Regions from separate parts of the Blautia sp. MCC283 genome, predicted to be linked through region 1. Evidence: predicted binding sites of a transcription regulator. Region 1 holds the regulator's gene; each other region holds the start of a gene.
The links. Region 1 encodes Rex, which represses fermentation and respiration genes when NADH is low (regulators of the CRP and FNR family bind a similar motif). Its sites were predicted from a motif close to ATTGTTAANTANTTAACAAT; they were not measured.

Region 1 (7,896 bases):
TATGAGCTGATCGAGGAAGGAAAAATTTCTCCGGAGCTTATCATTGGTGTTCCGGTCGGATTTGTGAATGTAGTGCAGTCGAAGGAACTGATCATGCACGCAGATGTGCCTTATATTGTTGCAAAAGGACGCAAAGGCGGAAGTAATATAGCCGCATGTATTGTAAATGCACTGCTTTATATGATCGATAATCGAAGAGATTAAAGAATAAAGAAAGAGCCTTCGTGGTCTGTTTTTTCAGAAACAGCAGCGAAGGCCCTTTTTTTATGAAAGGATGTCCGAAGAAGCAGAAAAGCTGCAGCAGTTGTCTGAAATATTTTTCAACAGCTGACATGCAGGCAGAAAATCTTTTACGGGAATGGAAGAACAGGAAAGAACCAGGGTAATGTCACTGGAAGTTTCTTTCAGGATTTCCAGACGCATACCCTCTGCACGAGCTGCCTCTTTCAGTGTTTTACCGTTGACAGTGCAGGGAATTGTAAGAGCCAGACTGGTTCCGGCGGCCCCTGTTTTGATCTGGCAGTCTGTTTCGAAGACTTCCCGTACCGCACAGGAAAGAGATTTCAGCTTCTGGGCGTACAGACGGCGAAGCTTTCTTGTCTGGGAAACCAGATGTCCGTCACGGATAAACTGACACAGAGCAATCTGTTCTGCCTTGGAAGCGGTTTGATTATAAAAGGAAGCTTTTGGGGCATACAGTTCCCGGAGGGATGAAGGCAGTACCATAAAGCTTACGCGGATCGAAGGCAGCAGAAGTCTGGAAAAGGAACCAATATAAACAACATTTTCCCCGCCTGCAAGTCCAAAGAGAGAAGGAGTAGGTTTCTGCAGGTAAACAAATTCGTTTTCAAAATCATCTTCAATGATAAGGTGGTTGTTTGCTTCCGCATGATGGATCAGTTCCAGACGCCGTTTCACCGGCATGATCTCTCCCCACTTGGTCATGTGGGCAGGGGAAACATAGATCACATCGCAGTTTTTGTCCCGGTAATGGACATCAAATCCGTAATCTTCAAAAATCGTACTGCCCTGGATAAATGACGGGGTAGGGAATGAAACGGTTTTTCTCTCCCGGATCAGAGGGCAGAGGATCTGGAGAAGGCTCTGAAGTCCGGCACCTACCACGATATCGTCAGGGGAACAGATCACATTTCGCCGTTCCCGGATATAATCTGAAAGAACCTCCCGGAGATCTTTTTCCCCCTGGGGTTCTCCGTAGGAAAGCATACGGTTATCCTGACGGAGAGCACTTTTGATATAGCGCTGCCACAGATCAAAACGGAAACTCTCCCGGTCAACACCGGAAGAAGCAAAATCATAAAGGCAGGGAACCATGTTTTCGGAATGCTTTTCCAGGATGACAGGATGCTGTTTGGTGGCAATGTCTGTGACGTAATAACCACTCTGTGCCCTGGCAATGATATAACCGTCTGCCGCAAGCTGAAGATATGCATTTTCTATAGTGGTACGGCTTAATTTCAGTTCCTGGGCGCATTTACGGAGTGATGGCATTTTGCTGCCCGGAAGAAGACGTTCTTCCATGATCAGTTTCCGGTAATAATGATAAACCTCCAGGTAGAGATGTTCTTTTTTGTGTTCTGTGGATATATTTAACATAGGTATGATAATTTCCTTCCAAAAATGATTGCGTAAACCTGACAATTCATTCTATAATAATACAGAAAAAAACTCAAGACTGGAGAAGTGAGATGAAGAAAATAGCAGTGATCAATGATCTTTCCGGGCTGGGAAAGTGCTCGCTGACAGCGGCAATTCCCGTGATCTCGGTGATGGGAGTGCAGGCATGTCCGTTTCCCACCGCTGTTTTAAGTAATCAGACAGGCTATGAAACCTATTTCTGTGAAGATTTTACAGAACATATGGCTCCATATATGGAAGAATGGAAAAAACGAGGATTTGTTCCGGACGGAATTTACACGGGATTTCTCTCGGATGAGAAACAGGCCGATAAGATCCTGAAATTTATTGATACATTTGCAGGAGAGGATACGCTGATCCTGACAGATCCGGTAATGGGAGATGACGGAGCAGTTTATCCCATCTATACAGAAGAACTTTGCAGCAGATTTCGGGAACTGGCCAGACGTTCCTATGTGATCACCCCAAATCTGACAGAAGCATTGCTCCTTCTTTATGGGAAAAATAAAATGGAAGAAATCTGGAAGGAATTTCAGAGTTTTTCCGGTGAGGAACGGCTGGCACAGATCAGGGAAACCGGATACAGACTTGTAAAGAGATTTTCTCTTCCTGCGGTCGTGATCACCGGAGTGGATCACCGGGAAGAGGACGAGCCACTGAAAATGGGAAATCTTGTTCTGGAAAAAGAAAAGTGCTCCTGGGTATTCGCCGGGAAAACAGGTGGCAGTTATTCCGGTACCGGAGATCTTTTTGCCTCTGTACTCAGTGCGGGGCTGGTGAAGGGATATCCTATGGAAAACTGTGTAAACATGGCAGTGGATTTTATCTCTGCTTCTATCCGGGACGCAGTGGAAGAGGGAACAGACCGTAATGATGGTGTATGTTTCGAACAGCAGCTTGGCAGACTGATCCGTTAGATCAGAAATGGCTTATGGTGAAGGAGGAAATAGAATGATTTCTGCAGAAGAACAGAAAAAAGTGGCAGATCTTGTAAAACAGACAAAAGATCTTATCCTGAAAGAGATGGATGAGGAAGAAGTGATGATAAAAGGTGCTGCCAATTATGTGACAAATGTAGATCTGGCTGTACAGAACTTTCTGAAAGAAGAACTTGGAAAGGTTTTTCCGGAAATTTCCCTGATCGCGGAAGAGAAAGAAAATCTGGGGCTTTCAAAGGAGGAAACCTACTGGATCCTTGATCCTATTGACGGAACCACCAATCTGATCCGTGATTTTCATATGAGTGCTGTGGCACTGGGACTTTATGAAAAAGGCGAGATCGTTTTTGGAATTGTTTACAATCCTTTTACTGATGAAATGTTCCAGGCGGCAAAAGGGGAAGGTGCTTATCTTAATGGCAGAAAGATCCAGGTATCGGATACTCCGGATTTTGGTGATGCGGTTATTTCCTATGGTTCCACTCCTTATAAAAAAGAGGAAGCCAGAAATCTGTTTCCCATTTTTTACAGCATTTTTATGAAATGCGGGGATTTCCGACGTACCGGTTCTGCAGAACTTGACATGTGTTATGTTGCCTGCGGAAGAGAGCATGGATATATTGAACGTGACCTGAAACCCTGGGATTATTCCGCGGGAACGGTTATCCTCCGTGAAGCCGGCGGTGTAGTAAAGAATTGGAAAGGTGAAGAACCATCTTATCTTAAAAATGAAGACATTCTTGCCTGTGTGCCTCAGTTTGAAGAGAATCTTCTGAAGGAACTGTTATAAACGGACAGATGTAGCGCCGGATCAACCGGTAAAAAGAGCTGACCATCAGGCCAGCTCTTCCCATTTTTCATAAAGTTCTTCCAGTTCTTCGGCGATAGCTGCTTTTTCACGGCTCAGTTTGGTACATTCCGCAACGTTAGTACAGACATCCGGGAGAACCATGGTTTCATCAATTTCGCCGTCTCTTGTTTCCAGTTCTTCAATGCGGGCTTCTACTTTTTTCAGTTCGGCTTCCCGCTTTCTTTTTTTGGCCTGTTCTTCTTTCATCTGCTGCCAGGAAAGCTTGTTTTCGGAAACGGCCTTTTCTTCTGATGACGCTTCCAAAGAGTCACTTCCCGGAGCGTAAGCACTGGTCAGCTCTTCTTTTTTCTCCAGATAATAGTCATAATCACCGATGTAATTTACTACGGCCTGGTTGGTAAGCTCCATGATCCGGGTTGCGGTCTGGTTGATAAAGTAACGGTCGTGAGAGACATAAAGGACGGTACCGGTGTAGCTTACCAGCGCTTCCTCGAGGATTTCCTTGGAAGCAATGTCCAGATGGTTGGTAGGCTCATCCAGGATCAGGAAATTGGCTTCGGAAAGCATCAGCTTGGCAAGAGAAACACGACCTCTTTCTCCACCGGAAAGTGCGGAGATTTCTTTAAATACATCATCCCCGGTAAAGAGGAATGCTGCAAGCATATTTCGGATCTCCGTTTCGGTAAGAGTCGGATACGTGTCGGAAATTTCCTGAAAAATAGTTTTATCCATATGAAGAACATGATGTTCCTGGTCATAATATCCGATCTGAACTTTGGAACCCAGGGAAAACTTGCCGGCATCTGCCTCGATAAGTCCGTTGATGATCTTCAGCATCGTTGTTTTTCCGGTTCCGTTATTGCCGATAAGAGCTACACGTTCCCCTCTCTTGATATCAAAAGAAATATCAGAAAACAGGGTCTGCCCCGGGAAGGATTTGGAAAGTTCCTCCACATGGAGTACATCATTTCCGCTTAATACACGCGGTTCCAGGGAAATACGCATACGGTCCTGGATTTCCAGAGGTTTTTCGATACGCTGTACACGGTCCAGCATCTTCTCGCGGCTTTCTGCACGCTTGATGGATTTTTCGCGGTTAAAAGATTTCAGTTTGGCAATGACTGCTTCCTGATGTTTGATATCTCTCTGCTGGTTTAAGTACGCCTTGTACTGGGCATCGCGCAGCTGCGCCTTCTTAAGGGCATAGGCGGAGTAGTTGCCGCTGTAGACACGTGTCTGTCCGGCTTCGATCTCCACAACTTTGGTGACGACTTTATCCAGAAAATAACGGTCATGGGAAACGATGAAAACAGCTCCCGGATAATTCAGAAGATAAGTTTCCAGCCAGGAGATGCTTTCCATATCCAGGTGGTTGGTAGGCTCATCCAGAAGAAGGATATCCGGCTTGGAGAGAAGCATCTTTCCAAGTGCCACACGGGTTTTCTGGCCTCCGGAAAGTTTCTCGATTTGTTTGTCGTAATCTTCTTCCGTGAAACCAAGACCCTTCAGGACACCGGTGAGCTCACTTTTGTAAGCATAGCCGTTTTCCAGTTCAAACTGATGGGTGAGACGGGTATATGTCTCCATCAGGCGGTTCAGGTCATCGCCTTTTACGGTATTCATTTCCTGCTCCATATTACGGATACGGCGTTCCATATCGATAATATGCTGTTTGGTGGTAAGAAGCTCTTCGTAGATGGTATGGTGTCCGTGGATATCCTGGTACTGGGCAAGATAGCCGATATTTTTGTCCCGGGCAAGTACTACCGTGCCGGAATCCGCGGAAATCTCCTGCATGATGATACGAAGAAGAGTAGTCTTTCCAGCACCGTTACATCCGATAAGAGCTGCCTTTTCCCGGTCTTCAATATGAAAAGATGCATCATTTAAAATTACTTTTTCGCCAAAAGCTTTGCATATATTCTGACATGATAAAATCATAAAAACTGTCCTCCTGTATAAAGAATTATCCCTGAATAGTAAATAAACAGGGAAAATCCTCCACTTATTATAACGGAAACCGCCAGGAATTCAAAGAAAAAATCAATTTTTTAAAAAAATATGAAGAAATTTGTACATAACTTACAAGTTTGATTGACAGGAAAATGTCAATTCGGTATAATTAACCTAGTGTAAAGTAAGGAGGGAAACTATCGTGGAGACAAAACAAATCTCGAAAGCGGTGATTAAGCGTCTGCCACGCTATTACCGCTACTTAGGAGAGCTGATGGAAGACAATGTAGAGCGTATTTCTTCCAATGAATTAAGTAAGAAGATGCATACCACAGCTTCTCAGATCCGTCAGGATCTTAATAATTTCGGCGGTTTCGGGCAGCAGGGGTATGGCTATAATGTACATTATCTTTATACAGAGATCGGTAAGATCCTGGGACTGGATATCGCCCACCCGATGATCATCCTGGGTGCCGGTAATCTTGGACAGGCACTTGCCAATTATGTGGATTTTGAGAAAAGGGGATTTAAGCTGGTAGGAATCTTTGACGTAAATCCTGTGCTGGAAGGCATTGCGGTTCGCGGACTTGAGATCCAGATGCTCAGCGAACTTCCATTCTTCCTGAGAGAAAATAACGTAGAGATCGCAATTCTCACTCTTCCGAAGAATAAGGCCAAGGAAATGGCAGATATTCTGGTGGAGAACGGGATCAAGGCAATCTGGAATTTTGCACATCTTGATCTTGAGACACCGGATGATGTGATCGTAGAGAACGTGCATCTTTCTGAGAGCCTGATGACACTGTCTTATAATCTGAGCAAATACAGGCAGGAACATGTAGAGAAATAAATTTTAGCGGGCTGCCGGAAACGGCAGCTTTCTCTGTTAAAGAGGGGAGGCAAAGTGCAGCATGAAAAAAATTGTTACCTGCGAAGAAATGAAGAAGCTGGATAATGCTACGATCCACAAGATCGGGGTTGCTTCTGAAGTTCTGATGGAGCGGGCAGCGTTGAAAGTAGTTGAGGAAACAGAGAAATATCTTGGGAAGAGCGAGAAGATCCTGGTGGTATGCGGGAGTGGAAATAACGGAGGAGATGGTATTGCCATTGCCAGATTATTTCATCTGAAAGGTGTTCGGGCTGAATTTTATATGGCCGGAAACAAAGAAAAAATGACCAGGGAAACGTTGCTTCAGTATAAGATCGCTACAGGTTATCAGGTCCCGGAAGTGAATAACCCGGCCTGGGATGAATATACTACTATAGTAGATGCCGTGTTTGGCGTAGGCCTGGCGCGTCCGATCGAGGGACATTATGCTGAGATCATCCACGAGATGAACAGTGCCCGGGCGAAAAAAATTGCTGTTGACATCCCATCAGGAGTGAACGGAGATACTGGCCTGGAAATGGGAATTGCCTTCAGTGCCGATCTTACCGTTACTTTTGGTTACCGGAAAAGAGGTCTTTGTTTTTATCCGGGAAGGCTGTATGCGGGAAAGATCGTTATAGCTGACATTGGGATCTATGAGCAGGAAGCTGTAAAAGCATCGGCGAGATGTCTGGAGAAAGAAGATCTGAAACTGTTTCCGGAACGTGATCCCGGTGGGAACAAGGGGACTTTTGGAAAGATACTTTTTGTTACCGGAAGTGCAGGAATGTGTGGTGCTGCTTATTTGAGTGCCAGCGCGGCACTTCGGACCGGAGCGGGAATGGTAAAGATCCAGACTGTGGAAGAGAACAGGATTCCTTTGCAGATCCTTCTTCCGGAAGCAATGGTATGCAGCAGGTTTGACGAAGAATCCAACGAACAGCTTCTTTCCTGGTGTGACGTGATCGTCATCGGTCCAGGGCTTGGAACATCGGTGGCAAGCCGTGAGAGAGCACAGTGGTTTCTTACGGCAGCTGCCAGAGAGAAGAAACCGCTGATCCTGGATGCGGATGGACTGAATCTTCTGGCTATGCATCCGCAGTGGAAGGAATTTTTGGGCGGGAATGTAGTCCTGACTCCTCATATTGGAGAGATGAGCCGGCTCTGCGGCAGATCCATTGGAGAAATTCAGGAAACAATCGCACAGACAGCTGTGGATTATGCAAAGGAAACAGGAACGGTATGTGTTCAGAAAGATGCATGTACGGTTGTTACAGACGGCAAAGATGATATTTATCTGAATCTTTCCGGTAATTCCGGAATGGCAACTGCAGGAAGCGGGGATGTACTTGCCGGACTTCTTGCCGGGATCTTATGTATGTATCTGAAAACGGAGGAACAACCCTCCATGGTTTTAAAGGCCGCGTTAGGTGTTTATCTTCACGGACTTTGCGGTGATCTTGCAGCTGCAGAAAAAGGAAAACGCAGTATGCTGGCGGGAGATATCATCGCATATCTGCCCCGGGCTTTAGCGATATGTGAAGAGGAGTCAAAATCATGAAAAAATACGAGAGAGTCAAGGCGCTGGTATCACTGGATGCCATTGCTCACAATTTTGAGGAAATGCATAAAAATGTCAAAGAAGGGACAAAGATCATTGCTGTGAT
Region 2 (7,896 bases), 110 kb from region 1:
TTTTCCGTTCCGATGCGGGCCGCATCATGAAATGGGATTGCTTTTTCCTGCCAGGGCGTTTTGACCATCCGTTCCCTGCCTTCTTCCACATTTCCGGACGCATCTTTTACCAGAAATCCCACACAGTCGATAAGCTTTACCCGGATTTTCTGGTTTTCCCCTATGGATACTTCCACCGCTTCTTTTGGAATAAATTTGGGTTCTACAGTCGTGATCATTTTCCCGGCACCGCTTAAGGGCAGTTCATCCTGAAGTTCTGCTTTTTTTCCTTCACTGATCGCAGGCAGTGCCACCAGCTCCATAAATCTCCGGATAAATGTGGATTTTCCTGTACGGACCGGGCCCACAACCCCTATGTAGATATCCCCGCCCGTCCGCGCCTGGATATCACGGTAAACCTGAAAGTTTTCCATATAAAAAAGCCTCCCTGCATATACTGTCCTGTAAGTTCCGGGAACTATCGTCAAGCGGATATTCGCAATCCGCTTCGCTACTTGCTCATAACCAAATAACTGCTCCGCAGTTGATTTGGTTAAAAGACCAGTTCCCGCATACCACAGTATATGCCCGGGAAGCTTCTTATATGCTGCTGTTCACCGGGAACAGCAGCTCTTTATATTTCTTACATCAGTCTTTGATATAGAACTCATTGTGAAGCAGATGATGCTCTTTGCCTTTGAGGAGTCCCTCATAAAGCTCCAGAACCAGCGGGTTCTCATCAGATTTCTTGATGATCATGGTGTTGTCCGCATTGTAAAGGCCTCTTGCTCTTGCTGCCTTGGTCCTGTCACCGGATCTGGTCGGCTGACCGCCACCCATAATACATCCACGGCGGCATGCCATAACCTCGATCAGGTGATAGTTTGCTTCGCCGTTCTTTACACGTTCCATAACGGTTCTTGCATTTGCAAGGCCGCTGGCTACGCATACATTGATATCCATGCCTTTATACGGAACGGTAAATTCCTTGATTCCCTCTTCACCACGAACACCGCACTCTGCGATCTCATGCATGGCTTCCTTGCTGTGATCCGGACTCAGTCTTCGAAGAACGGCCTCGGTAACACCACCGGTAACACCAAAGATAACACCACCGCCGGAACCAAATCCAAATGGCATATCACATGCTTCCGGATCCAGTGTTGCAAAATCAAGACCAAAGTTGTCGATCATGCGGAGAAGCTCTGTGGTTGTGATAACGATATCGGTATCCTGCTCGCCTTCTGTAAAGCTATTTGGCCGGATCGCCTCTGCCTTCTTGGCTGTACATGGCATAATGGAAACCATAACTGTTTTCTTGCCTGCTGCATGCTCCGGATCACGGAAGTATTCCTTGATAACTGCAGACATCATTCCCTGTGGGGAACGGCAGGTGGAGATATTTGGAACGTATTCCTTATACTGATCGGTGATAAATTTCACCCATGCCGGACAGCAGGAAGTCAGGAGTGGAAGGTTCTCGCCTTTTTCCACTCTGTTTAAGAACTCCTTGGTCTCTTCCATAATAGTAAGGTCAGCACTGAAGGTTGTATCATAGACTTCATCAAAGCCCATCTTATGAAGAGCATTTACGATCTTGCCCATTACACTTCTGCCTTTGGCAAGGCCATAATGATCACCAACTGCAACACGGACTGCCGGCGCAATCTGTGCAACCACACGGGTATCCTTATCAGCCAGAGCATCCCATACCTCGTCCATATGTGTACGGATGGAAATAGCTCCTGTCGGGCAGTAAACACGACACTGTCCACAGTTTACACACTGTGTTTCTGTGATCTTCTTGTTAAATGCAGGCATAACCATAGCCTCAGTTCCACGGAACGCAAAACCAAGAGCTCCGATTCCCTGAAGTTCCTCACAGGCACGTACACAGTTACCGCAGAGGATACATTTATTCGGATCACGGATAATGGACGGTGAGCTTTCATCGATCTCATGCTGCTCTCTCGTATTTTCAAAACGGATGTTACGTACACCAAGGCGGTGTGCCAGCTCCTGAAGAATACATTCACCGCTCTTTACACAGGTTGTACAGTCACGGCAATGTGCTGCAAGCAGAAGCTCTACGATCAGTTTACGATATTTCTTGATACGGCCGGAGTTGGTATAGATCACCATTCCATCTCTCGGCTGCTCGGAACAGGATGCAAAAGTCCTGCCTCTGTCATCCTCAACTGTGCAGAGACGACAGGCTCCAAATGTGGAAAGCTCTGAATGGTAGCACAGTGTGGGGATATTGATACCGGCATTCCTGATGACTGTCAGGACATTTTTTTCGTCGGTAAATTCTACTTTTCTTCCGTCAATTGTCATTGTACCCATAAGATATCCTCCCTTCTATGCTTCCACATAAACCGCATCAAAGTTACAGTTATCCTTACAGGAACCGCATTTGATACATACGTCGTTGTTGATTACATGTGGATGCTTGATCTTTCCTGAAATCGCACCTGCCGGACAGTTCTTCGCACACTTGCCACAGCCGATACAGAACTCAGGATTGATATGGAATTGACGGAGCGCCGTGCAGACCTTCGCGCGGCATTTCTTATCTACGATATGCTCTACATATTCGTCACGGAAACGCTTCAGAGTACTGATGACCGGAAGCGGCGCACTCTTACCAAGACCGCACAGAGCCATACTCTGAACCATGTTTGCAAGTTCTTCCAGCTCATCCAGATCGGAAAGCTCACCTTTACCTGCAACGATCTTCTCCAGGATCTCAAGCATACGTTTGGTACCCTCACGGCAAGGAACACATTTACCGCAGCTCTCACGCTGTGTAAAGCTCATGAAGAAACGTGCAACCTCTACCATACAGGTATTCTCATCCATAACAACAAGTCCGCCGGAGCCCATGATGGCATCCAGTTTTTTAACAGAATCAAAATCAAGAGGATGATCGATCTGATCATCGATCAGACATCCGCCGGAAGGACCGCCGATCTGTACACCCTTAAATGCAGCACCACTCTTAAGGCCACCACCGATATCATAAATGATATGACGGAGGCTTGTTCCCATTGGAACCTCGATAAGACCGGTGTTCTCAATGGAACCGGTAAGTGAGAAGGTCTTGGTTCCAGGGCTTCCCTCTGTACCGATGGTGTGGAACCAGTCAGCACCCTGAAGGATGATCTTCGGTACGTTGGCATAAGTCTCTACGTTATTAAGAACCGTAGGTTTGCCCCACAGACCCTGCTCAACAGTTCTCGGAGGTTTTACTCGAGGCATACCTCTGTTACCCTCGATGGATGCAGTCAGGGCAGAACCTTCACCACATACGAACGCTCCGGCACCACGGTTGATATGTAAGTGGAAATTAATACCGGAACCAAGGATATTATCACCAAGAAGGCCATAAGACTCTGCCTGCTCAATGGCCATTCGAAGTCTCTGTACAGAAAGAGGATACTCGGCACGTACATAAATGTAACCGTCTTCTGCGCCTACTGCATAAGCGGCGATCACCATACCCTCGATCATCTTATACGGATCACCTTCCATTACGGAACCATCCATGAAAGCTCCCGGGTCACCCTCATCACCATTACATACTACATAGCGTACTTTCTCCGGCTGGCGTGCTACCTGTGACCATTTCTTGCCAGCAGGGAAACCTGCACCACCACGGCCACGGAGACCGGATTTTGTGATCTCATCAATAACGCCCTGCGGGGTCATCTCAAAGAAAGCCTTCGCCATAGCGGAAAATCCACCTACGGAAATATATTCATCAATAGACTCTGCATCGATCTTACCACAGTTCTCAAGAACGATCCTTGTCTGCTGGTTCAGGAACGGAATATCGCTTGGATGTGGACAGGCCTCATCATTATGACGATAGAACAGACGGTCAACCGGCAGTCCGCAGATCACGGTTTTCTCTACGATCTCGCGGCAGTCATCTACCTGAACATGAACATACTGATAATCATATGGCTCAATTCTCATAAGAGGTCCAAGTTCACATAATCCCTGGCATCCGGTCTTAACGATACCTACATGAGGAACATCCTTCTGCATCTCAACCGCAACACCCTCGATACCTTCACAGAGTCTTGACATTTCTTCGTAAATCTTCTGAGCACCGGAAGCGATACATCCGGTACCGGAACAGACGAGAACACGGCAGGTATAGCCATCAAGATTCTTCTTAACCTCAGCCTGTTTGTTTTTCAGATCTTCCATACTGGTTATACTCATACGCTCTCACCTCTCAATTCATTTAAAAGCTCAACAGCCTTCTCAGGAGTCATTTTCGGGTGAACTTCATCATTTACAGTCAGTGTCGGTGCCAGTCCACATGCACCCAGACAGGAAACAGTCTCAACTGTAAAAAGCATATCATCCGTTGTATGTTTCTTATGGGTCAGTCCAAGCTCTTTCAGCATGGCTTCCTTAACAGGCATGGACTTACGTACATGACAGGCAGTACCATCACATACCTTAATAATGTACTTGCCTTTCGGTTCAAAGGAAAAATTCTCATAGAAAGTGGCTACGCTGTACGCCTTCGCTTCTTTTACACCAATCTGTTCCGCAACATAAGTAAGAAGCTCTCCCGGGAGATAACGATACTCAGCCTGGATATCCTGCATGATCGGAATCAGTGATGCAGCTTTCCGACCGTAGTGCTCGATGATCTCATCCGTTTTCTTGTAATACGTCTGGTCTAACATTCGGTTCCCTCCTTGTTTCTCATAGATTTTCCACTTGATCAGCCTGCTCCCATTACAGGTTGATACTCTAACACTTTGTCAGTGCCGCGCGTTTATGCAAACCATTATTTTGCACTATTTTTGTGCTTTTAATTATAACTTATATCGTCATTTTCCACAAGTGCTTTTTTCGGTTTTTTCAGAATATATTGAAAAGTTTACAATGGCTTACTGGTTTTGTGTCTATTTTCTCCAAAAAATGTTCAATTTTTAACAGTTATGATAATAAAGGAACAAATTTACTTTATGTTCCCGGTAAAAAACATTCCTGTTATTGATTTTATTTCTCATTTACTTTAATATGAAAGAAAAGTGCGTGGAAAACATTTTATTAATCTTATTTTGAAAAGGAGAAACTCTATGCGAAATCTCGACACACCAGTTAAACAGATCCGAAGAAAGATTTTTACAGAAATTGCGAAGATCGGATTTGAATCCACGGACGAATCCCTGATCCACGATATTGAATCCATTCCCTACAACATCGTAGAAGAACGTGCGAAATACCGTGAAAGTATCTACCGTGAAAGAGCTGTTGCAAGCGAACGTGTCCGCCTGGCCATGGGCCTTTCTCTCCGTCCGGAGAACCGCTCTGTCCATCTGACTGACGGCGTAAAAGCCAGCAACATTGATGAGAAATATTACGAGCCACCTCTTATGCAGGTGATCCCATCCGCATGTTCCGCATGCGAATCCAACAAATATGAAGTCAGCAACATGTGCCGTGGCTGTGTTGCCCATCCCTGTATGCTCACCTGCCCCAAAGGCGCCATCTCCATGGTAGACGGCAAATCCTTTATCGACCAGGATAAATGCATCCACTGCGGAAGATGCAAAGCAGTCTGTCCTTACGATGCCATCGCCCATAAAGAACGTCCATGTGAACGCGCCTGCGGTGTAAAAGCCATCGAAAGTGATGAACAGGGAAGAGCTTCCATCAACCAGGACAAATGCGTATCCTGTGGTATGTGTATGGTCAGCTGCCCATTCGGAGCCATCTCCGATAAATCCCAGATCTTCCAGCTCTCCCACGCCCTCCGTGAAGGAACTGAGATCATTGCAGAAGTTGCACCTGCTTATATCAATCAGTTCGGCGAAGACGTCACCCCAGGCAAATTCCGCTCCGCCCTTAAACAGCTGGGCTTCTCAAACATTTATGAGGTAGCACTGGGCGCAGACATCGGCTGCATCTCTGAAGCACACCACTATGCCAAAGAAGTAGCCACCGGCAACCTCCCGTTCCTCCTCACCTCCTGCTGTCCGTCCTGGTCCGTCATGGCAAAGAAATACTTCCCGGCCATGATCGACAACATCTCCCAGGAGCTGACCCCGATGGTAGCAACCGCCCGCATTGTAAAAAAAGAACACCCTAACGCCAAAGTAGTCTTCATCGGACCATGCGCCTCCAAAAAACTGGAAGCTATGCGCCATTCCGTGAGAAGTGACGTAGACTTCGTAATCACCTTCGAAGAACTCTGGGGTCTCTTTGATGCCAAAAATATCACCCCATCCACCTGCGAAGAACTCCCGGAAGAAACCCAGGCCGCAACCGCCGCAGGAAGAGGATATGCCATCGCAGGCGGTGTAGCCGGAGCCATCGAAAACTGCCTGAAAGAATACTACCCCGACGTACCCGTACACATCGAACACGCAGAAAGCCTTGCCGAATGCAAAAAAGTCCTCACCCTCGCCAAAGCCGGCAAAATCAAAAACTGCATGATCGAAGGCATGGCCTGCCCAGGAGGCTGCATCGGCGGCGCCGGAACCAACGCCGGCTTCGCCAAAACCTCCAAAGCCCTCAAAAAATACGTAGACACCTCAGAACCCAAGCTTCCCTCACAGGAACTTGAAAACCTGGAACTGAACTAATATATCGAAATATTTTTCCAGATAATTCCCAGAAATATTTTATACGAAACCAAAAACGGAGATGCAACCTTAATTAAACCTCAAGGTTACATCTCCATTTTTATCAACCAGGACAGGGCAAAGCCCGCCTCCGTCCCTCATCCACATCCTACCGTATAGCCAGACAGCCTACCACGGCCAACCCCTCCGCCACTACTGTCCGCCACTACCTCTCCACCGTCTCCGTGCTCTCCGGCCAGGCATACTCCTCACCTTTCAGACCCGCCAGAAGGCTCCGAAGCTTATATCCATAACTCCTCCCGGCAGCCCAGCCACCTCCATAAGGATTCTCCTGAATCCCCAGCCATTCCACATAAGGAGCACTCTCCCGGGCAACATATTGAAAGCGGTTATCCACACAGGCCTGGTTCAGATCCTCTGATGAGGCATAAGCCTTCAGATGCTGCACCTGCGCCCGGATCCCGGTCCTTACATCCGGAAAAGAATTTCCGGCAACGCCTCCACCTGTAGTTCCAAGCCCGGAAAAATTAAACTGCCCCGCGCTGGCATCCCCGCCAAACTGGAGCCATCCGGTCTCAAGCATGGCCTGCTCATAAACAACTTCCCCACGGACACCCTCTGCATCCGCTTCCTCTATCACAATCGTGCAAAACGTATCAATATCCGGTGCACCACCCTCTGTCAGGACATCCGAAGGATACTCCACATTCTGCGCCTCATACTGCGCCACCATATCCTCCACATCCACTGTGGTACACCCCATGATCGTATAATATCCATAAGTATTATCTGTGGAATCATCCACAAAACTATCTGTATCACTCTCTCCGGATGACTGCGGCTTCGAAATCTGCCCTTCCATGGAATGATCCACATCCTCTGCCAAAACACCTGCAGGCGTTCCGAACACCAGAACGCCTGCAAGCACCATCATCCGTAAACAAAAACAATTTCGGAATCTGTACATATATAAATAATCAATCCTTTATTACTGCTATTACTGCGCTTTTCTCATTGCAGCTTCAACTACATGACCTACAAGAACAGAAGTTGTAACACTTCCAACTCCGCCAGGAACCGGTGTAATCGCATCAACGATCGGCTCAACTGCCGCATAATCAACATCACCGCAAAGTTTACCCTCAGCGTTTACATTGATACCAACATCGATGATTGTCTGTCCCTCTCTGACATAGTCAGCCCCAACAACACCAGCACGGCCAGCTGCAACGATAACAATATCAGCCTCTTTTGCAACGGATGGCATATCAACGGTTCTTGTGTGGCAGATGGTAACTGT
Region 3 (7,896 bases), on a different contig from region 1:
CTTGTCCTTTGCAAGAAGTCCTATAGCCTTTACAGCCGCAGCTCCTGCCTGGGCAACTGTCTCCGGGATATCCTTTGGTCCCTGGCATACACCGGAAAGGAAAATTCCTGCTGTCGGTGATTCTACAGGACGAAGCTTTGCATGGGCTTCTGTAAGGAAATTGTTGGTGTCAATACTTGCAGTAAGCATGGTAGCGATCTTACGTACATCCGGATTCGGCTCAATGGCTGTTGCAAGAACTACCATATCTGCTTTCTTGAAAATCTGCTTATTGTCAAGAAGATCCGAGCCCTGAACAAGAAGTGTTCCATCCGGCTGCGGGATCACTTTTCCTACCTGACCTTTGATGTAGTTTACGTTATACTGCTCAACTGCTCTTCTGTAAAACTCATCGAAGTTTTTACCAGGTGTACGGACATCAATATAAAATACCGTCACATTGGTATCCGGATATTTATCACGGATCAGCATGGCATGCTTAGCTGTGTACATACAGCAGATCTTGGAACAGTATGGCTTTCCACGGTCATCGGAGCAACGGCTTCCAACACACTGGATAAATACGATCTCCTTCGGTGCTTTTCCATCGGAAAGGCGCTCAAGATGTCCTTTTGTAGGTCCTGCAGCATTCATGATACGCTCCAGCTCCAGAGATGTGATCACATCCTTGCTCTGGCTGTATGCGTATTCATCATATTTGTCAAGCTTGATGGTATCAAATCCGGTTGCCACCACGATTGCTCCGTATTTCTGTGTTACGATCTCATCCTGCTGATCGTAATCAATGGCTCCTGCCTGACATACTTTGGAGCAGACACCACATTTACCTGTCTTGAATTTCAGGCAATTCTCCCGGTCGATCACCGGAACATTTGGGATGGCCTGGGCAAACGGAGTATAAATAGCTGTCCGGTTGTTCAGTCCTCTGTTGAATTCGTTAGGGATCTTTTTGGACGGACATTTCTCCTGGCAGACACCGCAGCCTGTACATTTGTCCATGTTGACACTACGTGCTTTTTTGCGGATATCAACAGTGAAATCTCCTACGAAACCAGAAACCTTTTCCACTTCACTGTATGTATAGATATTGATCTTTTCGTGAGCTGCAGCCTCCACCATTTTCGGGGTAAGGATACATGCGGAACAGTCCAGAGTAGGGAAGGTTTTGTCAAGCTGTGACATTCTTCCGCCGATACTTGGTGTTTTTTCCACAATATCAACTTCATAGCCTGCGTCAGCAATATCAAGAGCTGTCTGGATTCCGGCGATACCGCCTCCGATGATCAGTGCTCTCTTTGTAACGCGGCTTTCTCCCGGCTGAAGAGGAGCATTTAAATTGACTTTTGCTACTGCTGCTCTTGCAAGGATCACGGCCTTCTCCGTAGCCTCCTGCATATCCTTGTGGATCCAGGAACAGTGCTCACGGATGTTTGCGATCTCCACCATGTATGGATTCAGGCCTGCTTTTTCCGCTGCTTTGCGGAAAGTTGCCTCATGCATACGCGGGGAGCAGGAACAGACAACCACACCTGTGAGATTTTTTTCACGGATGGCTTCCTGAATTCTGGACTGACCTGCCTCGGAACACATATACTGGTAATCCTCGGCGTGTACAACACCCGGCTCTTTCGCTATGACTTCCACAACTTTTTTTACGTCTACCGTAGCGGCAATATTACTTCCGCAGTGACAGACAAATACACCGATTCTCTGCACGTTCTCACCTCCTGTATCTTCTGAATGCACTTACCAGCAGCTGCTGAGGAAGATCCGGATCAAGAAGCTCCGGAATTTCATTTGGTGAAAGATAGTCTCCGCCTTTTTCCCGAACAACCAACTGTCTTGCCCCGTCAATGATCTTTCCGGGTTTTACGTCTCGCGGACAGCGCTCCACACAGGCAAAACAGGAAAGACATTTCCACAGGGATGCTGAATTTACAAGTGCTTCGATATTTTCATTGATCACGTAGGACACAAACTGATGAGGCTTGATATCCATCTCGTCAAAGGATGGGCAGGTAGCAGAGCATTTGCCACACTTCATACATTTCAGAGGATTGGTCCCGCTGATCTCCTTTATTTTTTCCGCAGCAGAATGGTTATCTCTCATTTTGCCACCTCCTCTTTGACGCCAAGGGCTTCTGCCAGAAGCTCTGTAAAATAGTAAACCGGCATTTTATTTCCGGAATTTTTATTCAGATTGTATTTGCAGAGCGGACAGGCAGTGATCAGCATATCTGCGCCAAAGCCTGCTGCGCTTTCTTCAATCTTTTCACACATATTCTGTGACATTTCTTTTTCTTTCAGGGATATATATCCTCCACAGCATTCATTTCTGTAAGGATAGATCACAGGCTCAGCGCCAAGGGCACGGATAAAATCCTCCATGATCCTTGGATTTTCCGGATCATCAAATGCCATGATCTTTCCAGGTCTCAGAAGCAGACAGCCGTAATAGGCTCCGATCTTCTTTCCGGTAAGAGGATTTACTACTTTTTCTTTCAGTTTATCAAAACCGACTCTGTCCCGGAGAACCTCCAGATAATGGAGAACGGTTGTCTCTCCTTCATAGGGAGCTTCCAACTGCATATAATTGTTGGCTCTGGTCCGGATATCTTCCACATTTTTCATATCATCATTGACACGCTTGATCACATGATGACAGGCTGAACAGATCGTCACCAGATCCTGGCCTTTTTCTTTTGCCTGGTTTAACGCACGGACGGAAGAAAGCTTTGTGGCGATCTCGTCTGTGCCAAGCGGATAAACACCACCGCAGCACTGCCAATCCTCGATCTCCTCAAGCTCAAACCCAAGGGCTGTGGCACTGGCTCTGGCATACTCATCCAGATCTTTGGCCTTTGTTCTCAGGGTGCAACCCGGATAATAACTGTACTTCATACTTTTCATTATCCTTTCTTAGTCTAAAATCTGACGGTTTAAATGCATCTTTTTTATCTAAATATTGTTTATTTTTTAACAATATATACATAAAAAAAGGAAACCTGACTAACACTTACTTGAGAATTTTTCTTAAAAGTGCTCAAATAAAAGAGGTAAAACACTCTTCCTCCGCAATTAAGAAGTGTATTAGCTCGATTTCTTAAACCATCATAACACGATATTCTTATTTCTACAAGTCATTTCCAGTAATTTCTTGTGTTTTTTTTAACACACTTTTGAAAATTCTTCTCATTACTGACACGGTGTTGTAATTTCCTGTGGCATAAAAAAGCTCCGGATCTCTCCGAAGCTTTTTTCAATCAGTAAATAATGATCGGGTATCCCGCATCAATCGTCTCATAGATCAGTGCCGCCTGATCCTTTGGCAGGTTGATACATCCGTGGCTTCCGTTGGTCTTATACCGGTTTCCTCCAAAAGAGGACTGCCAGGAAGCATCATGGAGTCCCTGTCCGTAGACAAAAGGCATCCAGTAATTGACTTTTACATCATATCCATATTCCGCGCTGGTCAGATTAAAAGGACTTGCCTTATAGGCAATGGGCCATGCACCACGGTATGTTTCCCGGCCCTTCACCGGTTTTCCGCTGACAATATCCGTTTCTGTCACAAGGTTTCCATCTTTATAAAGCCACAGATGCTGGGCATCCAGGCTGACTTCTATGTAGCTGCCTGCAAGATCGTCAGTTCCGTTTCTCTGATAACCGGTTTTGCTGTAAACGGGATCACGGGTAACTGCAGTACCACTTTTCAGATCTTCCACAAGCTGTGCGTACTCTCCGTCCTGGTCGATCCGGTATCCATACTCATTCCCCTCAATGGTCACGTCCGTTCCCGTTGAGGTATGGAAAGTACGGGGAACATAAATGGTATTGTATTTGTTGGCAAGATCGCTGATATAGGTTTTGATGGCATCTTCATCCAGAGTCAGGGTCTCACCTTCCGCTTTCAGCCAGGAACTGATGGTGTCTGCATCCAGCACAACCGTTTCACTTCCAAATGTGTATGTAACTGTAGTACTCCGGTATTTTTTCAGCTGACTGTTCAGACTTGTAACTTTATTTTCCATATCTTCTGTTGCTGTCACTGCCGGGCTGATATATACATGTTTGTTCAACGGGATTGTGATTGTATCTCCAAGAAGAGCTGTATCAAATGCCGCATTCAGATTTGTGTCCACGGTGGTCTCCAGTTTATCCGGATCAATCTCCGTGCCCTGTACCTGTTTCACAAGGATGAATTCTTTTTTCTCCTCATTGTACTGAATGGATGCATCGGTGGAAGATTTTCTTTCTTCCGTTCCGAAATTGGAAAGATCCAGAGCCTGTTTTTCCTGCTCCTCATCTTCCTCCATCTGGCATTCCAGATTTACGTTTTCTTCCTTTGGAAAAATCTTCCGGTTCTCTTCTCTCTGTTTCTGAAGGTCTGTAAGCTTATTCAGAAGATCTTCCTCATTGAGGCTGTACCCCAGATCTTTGAGCGTCATGCTGTAAACCTCCTTGTCATTTTCCTGAAAAGATACCGGCCGGTTTTCAAATTCCGCAGCAATTTTTTCTTCTGCCTGCTTTGCGTCCAGCCTGGAAACCTCCACTCCCCACACGGAAATTTTCCGGCCCAGTGTGTTGTGATCTGCCATGTATGTGTAGCTAAATAACCCGGCCACAGCCAGGATTGCTGCGGCAATACAGATCCCAAGTATGATCTTCAGTGTCTTTTTACTGATGGTTGATTTTTTCTCCATACCCTTATCCCTCGAGTCTTATGTATTATATGTTATGTTGTCACATTGGCTGTTATTATAATACAACGAATCCCCCTCTTCTGTAAAAATAATTTATCCAGGATCCGCCTGAACCGGTAAAAAAAGACAGACTGCCACTCCTCGCGAAAATCTGTCCTTTCATACGTTTCTTTTTTATGTTTCTGTCAGCAGTATTTCCGAACGGATCTTCTGCTGCTTATTCCGGCATTACGATCTTACCTGCGATCGCACAGGCTGCTGCAGTTTTCGGAGATGCCAGATAGATCTGAACCTTGGAAGTTCCCATACGTCCCAGGAAATTACGGTTGTTGGTTGCCACAACCTTCTCCCCGTCTGTCAGAATTCCGCCGGTTCTTCCACAGCAAAGTCCGCATCCCGGATGTGTGATGATGGCACCTGCCTCAGCAAGCGTATCCAGAATACCAAGTTCAATGGCCTGACGGTAGATCTTGCGGCTTGCAGGAGTTACGATCAGTTTTACAAAGTCTGCAACTTTTTTGCCCTTCAGGACTTCTGCTGCTGCCATCAGATCTTCCAGACGTCCGTTTGTACAGGAACCGATAAATACCTGATCGATGGTCTCACCCTGAAGCTCGCTGACATCACGGATCTTGTCCACCTGTGACGGACAAGCCATAACCGGTACAAAATCCTCTGCCTTATAAGTCATGGTCTTCATATAAACGGCATCCTCATCGCCTACAAGACTCTTCTGGAACTCATCAAGCTCTGTCTCACAGTAAGCGGCAGTCTTCTCATCCGGTGTGAAAAGTGCACATTTTGCACCTGCCTCGATCGCCATGTTTGCCATGGTCATACGACTTGCCACAGACATGTTCTCAATGGTGCTTCCGGAAAATTCCAGTGCACGATAAGTTGCACCATCTGCACGAAGGTCGCCAATCAGGCGGAGGATGATATCCTTGGACATCACATTCTCCGGAAGTTCTCCGTCGATCACAACTTTAATGGTTTCCGGAACTTTGATCCACATGGTTCCTGTTCCCAGGATGCTGGCCATCTCTGTATATCCGATACCGGAAGAAAATGCACCGACACATCCGTAAGTGGTAGTGTGGCTATCTGTACCAAATACGATATTGCCAGGTTTTACGTAACCGGCCTCTGTCATCAACTGGTGGCAGATACCGTCACTTCTGTGCACGTTTTTCATACCATATTTGGCTGCAAAAGCATCTCCCACATGGAAATGTCTGGTGTCGTCCTGCTGGCTTGCAGGTACAAGATGGTCATAGATCAGAACAACTTTGTCCGGATCCCAGAGTTTCTGAAAGCCCATCTCCTCGAATTTGTCCGCTACAAACGGAATAAAGATATCATGGATCATCACTCTGTCAACATTGACCGTCACGATATCGCCAGGCTTTACTGCTTTGCCTGTGTTATGTCTGATAATTTTCTCAATGATCGTCTCACCCATTATTTCTCTCCTTTCCGTCTTAGTCCAGACCGTTCAGTTTGCGCATGGCTTTTACAAGTCCGCCAGCCTGAATAATATCCATCAGATTCTCCGGAAGAGAAGCAATCGGGTACTGTTTTCCGTTATGGTCTACATGCTCGTTCATCACAACTGTAACTTCATCTCCCTCTTTCACATTGTCGTGAAGATCCGGCTGTTCGATAAGAAGAAGGCCGTTGTTGATGGAGTTGCGGAAAAAGATCCGGGCAAAAGATTTCGCAATAACACACTGTACGCCCAGTGCTTTAATGATCTCCGGTGCCTGCTCTCTGGAGGAACCGCAGCCGAAGTTCTTTCCTGCTACAATAATGTCACCTTTCTGGATCTGTCCTGCCAGCTCCGGGCGAAGGGGACTGAATCCGTACTGTTTCATATCGTCAATGGTTTTCAGCGCCAGATACTCGGTCGGAATGATGATATCGGTGTCAATATCATCGCCCAGTACCCACACTTTTCCTGTAAATGCTTCCATATGTATATTCTCCTGTTTATTCCTGAATATCTTTTCTGAGGTTTTTATACTCTGTCTGCAGTTGCGATCTCACCTGCAATGGCAGATGCGGTAACCGTTGCCGCAGATCCCAGATAAACCTTGGAGCTCGGATGTCCGGCACGTCCCTTGAAGTTACGTGTTCCGGTGCTGATAAGAACCTCGTTCTCACCGATCACACCCTGGCAGCTTCCCCAGCATACACTGCAGTTCGGGTTCATCACAATAGCGCCTGCTTCCATGAAGATATCGATCAGGCCTTCTTTTAATGCCTGGCGGTAGATGGTCTGGCTTGCAGGAACGACCAGGAAACGAACGCCTTCTGCAACTTTTTTACCCTTGATCACCTCTGCGCCTACACGGAGGTCTTCAATACGGCCGTTGTTACAGGAGCCAAGAAATGCCTCGTTGATCTTGATGCCGCAGGTTTCCTCAGCCGGAACTACATTGTCAACGAAGTCCGGTTTCGCTACAACCGGGCGTACTTTGGAAAGATCGAAGGTGTACTCTCTTGCGTAAACAGCATCCGGATCGCTGTGATATACAGCTTTTGGTTCACGGCCATGCTCTTTCAGATATTCCAGAGCCTTGTCATCTGCCTCAAAGATTCCGGTCTTCGCACCGGCCTCAACAGCCATGTTGCAGAGAGCCATACGGTCGCTGATGCTTAATGTTTTGGCGCCTTCGCCGGTAAACTCCATTGCCTGATAATTACATCCGTTTGCTCCGATCTCTCCGATAATGGTAAGGATCAGATCTCTTGCATAAACACCCTCAGGAAGTTTCCCTGTCAGGTTGAATTTCACAGTTTCCGGTACCATAACCCAGGAAGTTCCGGTTACCATTCCATAAAGAAAGTCTGTACATCCTACACCGGTACCGAAAGCGCCAAGTGCTCCATAAGAACAGGTATGGCTGTCTGCACCAAAGATCAGCTGTCCCGGACGGACATAATTCTCGATCATGATCTGATGACACACGCCTTTTCCTTCCCAGAAATCAATGTTGTTCTCTCTTGCAAAATCTCTCATTTTTTTCTGGGACGCTGCTGTTTTCGGGCTGTCAGACGGTACGTTGTGGTCTACGATAAATACCAGTTTCTTTGTGTCTGCGATATGTGGATTTTTTAATTTGTTGTTGTACATGTCAACAGTCAGATGTGTGGTTCCGTCATTGCTCATCAGATGATCCAGCTGGACCGT

Region 2: the regulator Rex is predicted to act here: its motif matches at 4,926-4,945, upstream of GPK81_RS10615 (4Fe-4S dicluster domain-containing protein).
Region 3: the regulator Rex is predicted to act here: its motif matches at 2,965-2,984, upstream of GPK81_RS08475 (CoB--CoM heterodisulfide reductase iron-sulfur subunit B family protein).

What each region holds. Positions count from the first base shown of each region.
Region 1 covers NZ_WQQB01000028.1:145,585-153,480, reverse strand. Annotated here, with positions in the region: gene GPK81_RS10150 (precorrin-8X methylmutase) at 1-204, shown strand, start outside; gene pdxR (MocR-like pyridoxine biosynthesis transcription factor PdxR) at 265-1,617, opposite strand; gene GPK81_RS10140 (pyridoxamine kinase) at 1,710-2,576, shown strand; gene GPK81_RS10135 (inositol monophosphatase family protein) at 2,611-3,387, shown strand; gene abc-f (ribosomal protection-like ABC-F family protein) at 3,433-5,349, opposite strand; gene GPK81_RS10125 (redox-sensing transcriptional repressor Rex) at 5,564-6,211, shown strand; gene GPK81_RS10120 (bifunctional ADP-dependent NAD(P)H-hydrate dehydratase/NAD(P)H-hydrate epimerase) at 6,273-7,790, shown strand; gene alr (alanine racemase) at 7,787-7,896, shown strand, end outside.
Region 2 covers NZ_WQQB01000028.1:251,775-259,670, forward strand. Annotated here, with positions in the region: gene spoIVA (stage IV sporulation protein A) at 1-413, opposite strand, end outside; gene GPK81_RS10600 ([FeFe] hydrogenase, group A) at 628-2,325, opposite strand; gene GPK81_RS10605 (NADH-quinone oxidoreductase subunit NuoF) at 2,341-4,212, opposite strand; gene GPK81_RS10610 (complex I 24 kDa subunit family protein) at 4,209-4,688, opposite strand; gene GPK81_RS10615 (4Fe-4S dicluster domain-containing protein) at 5,088-6,596, shown strand; gene GPK81_RS10620 (glucosaminidase domain-containing protein) at 6,802-7,563, opposite strand; gene GPK81_RS10625 (bifunctional 5,10-methylenetetrahydrofolate dehydrogenase/5,10-methenyltetrahydrofolate cyclohydrolase) at 7,594-7,896, opposite strand, start outside.
Region 3 covers NZ_WQQB01000025.1:38,533-46,428, reverse strand. Annotated here, with positions in the region: gene GPK81_RS08485 (4Fe-4S binding protein) at 1-1,716, opposite strand, end outside; gene GPK81_RS08480 (4Fe-4S dicluster domain-containing protein) at 1,721-2,110, opposite strand; gene GPK81_RS08475 (CoB--CoM heterodisulfide reductase iron-sulfur subunit B family protein) at 2,107-2,901, opposite strand; gene GPK81_RS08470 (L,D-transpeptidase family protein) at 3,264-4,703, opposite strand; gene GPK81_RS08465 (3-isopropylmalate dehydratase large subunit) at 4,921-6,165, opposite strand; gene GPK81_RS08460 (LeuD/DmdB family oxidoreductase small subunit) at 6,185-6,676, opposite strand; gene GPK81_RS08455 (3-isopropylmalate dehydratase large subunit) at 6,721-7,896, opposite strand, start outside.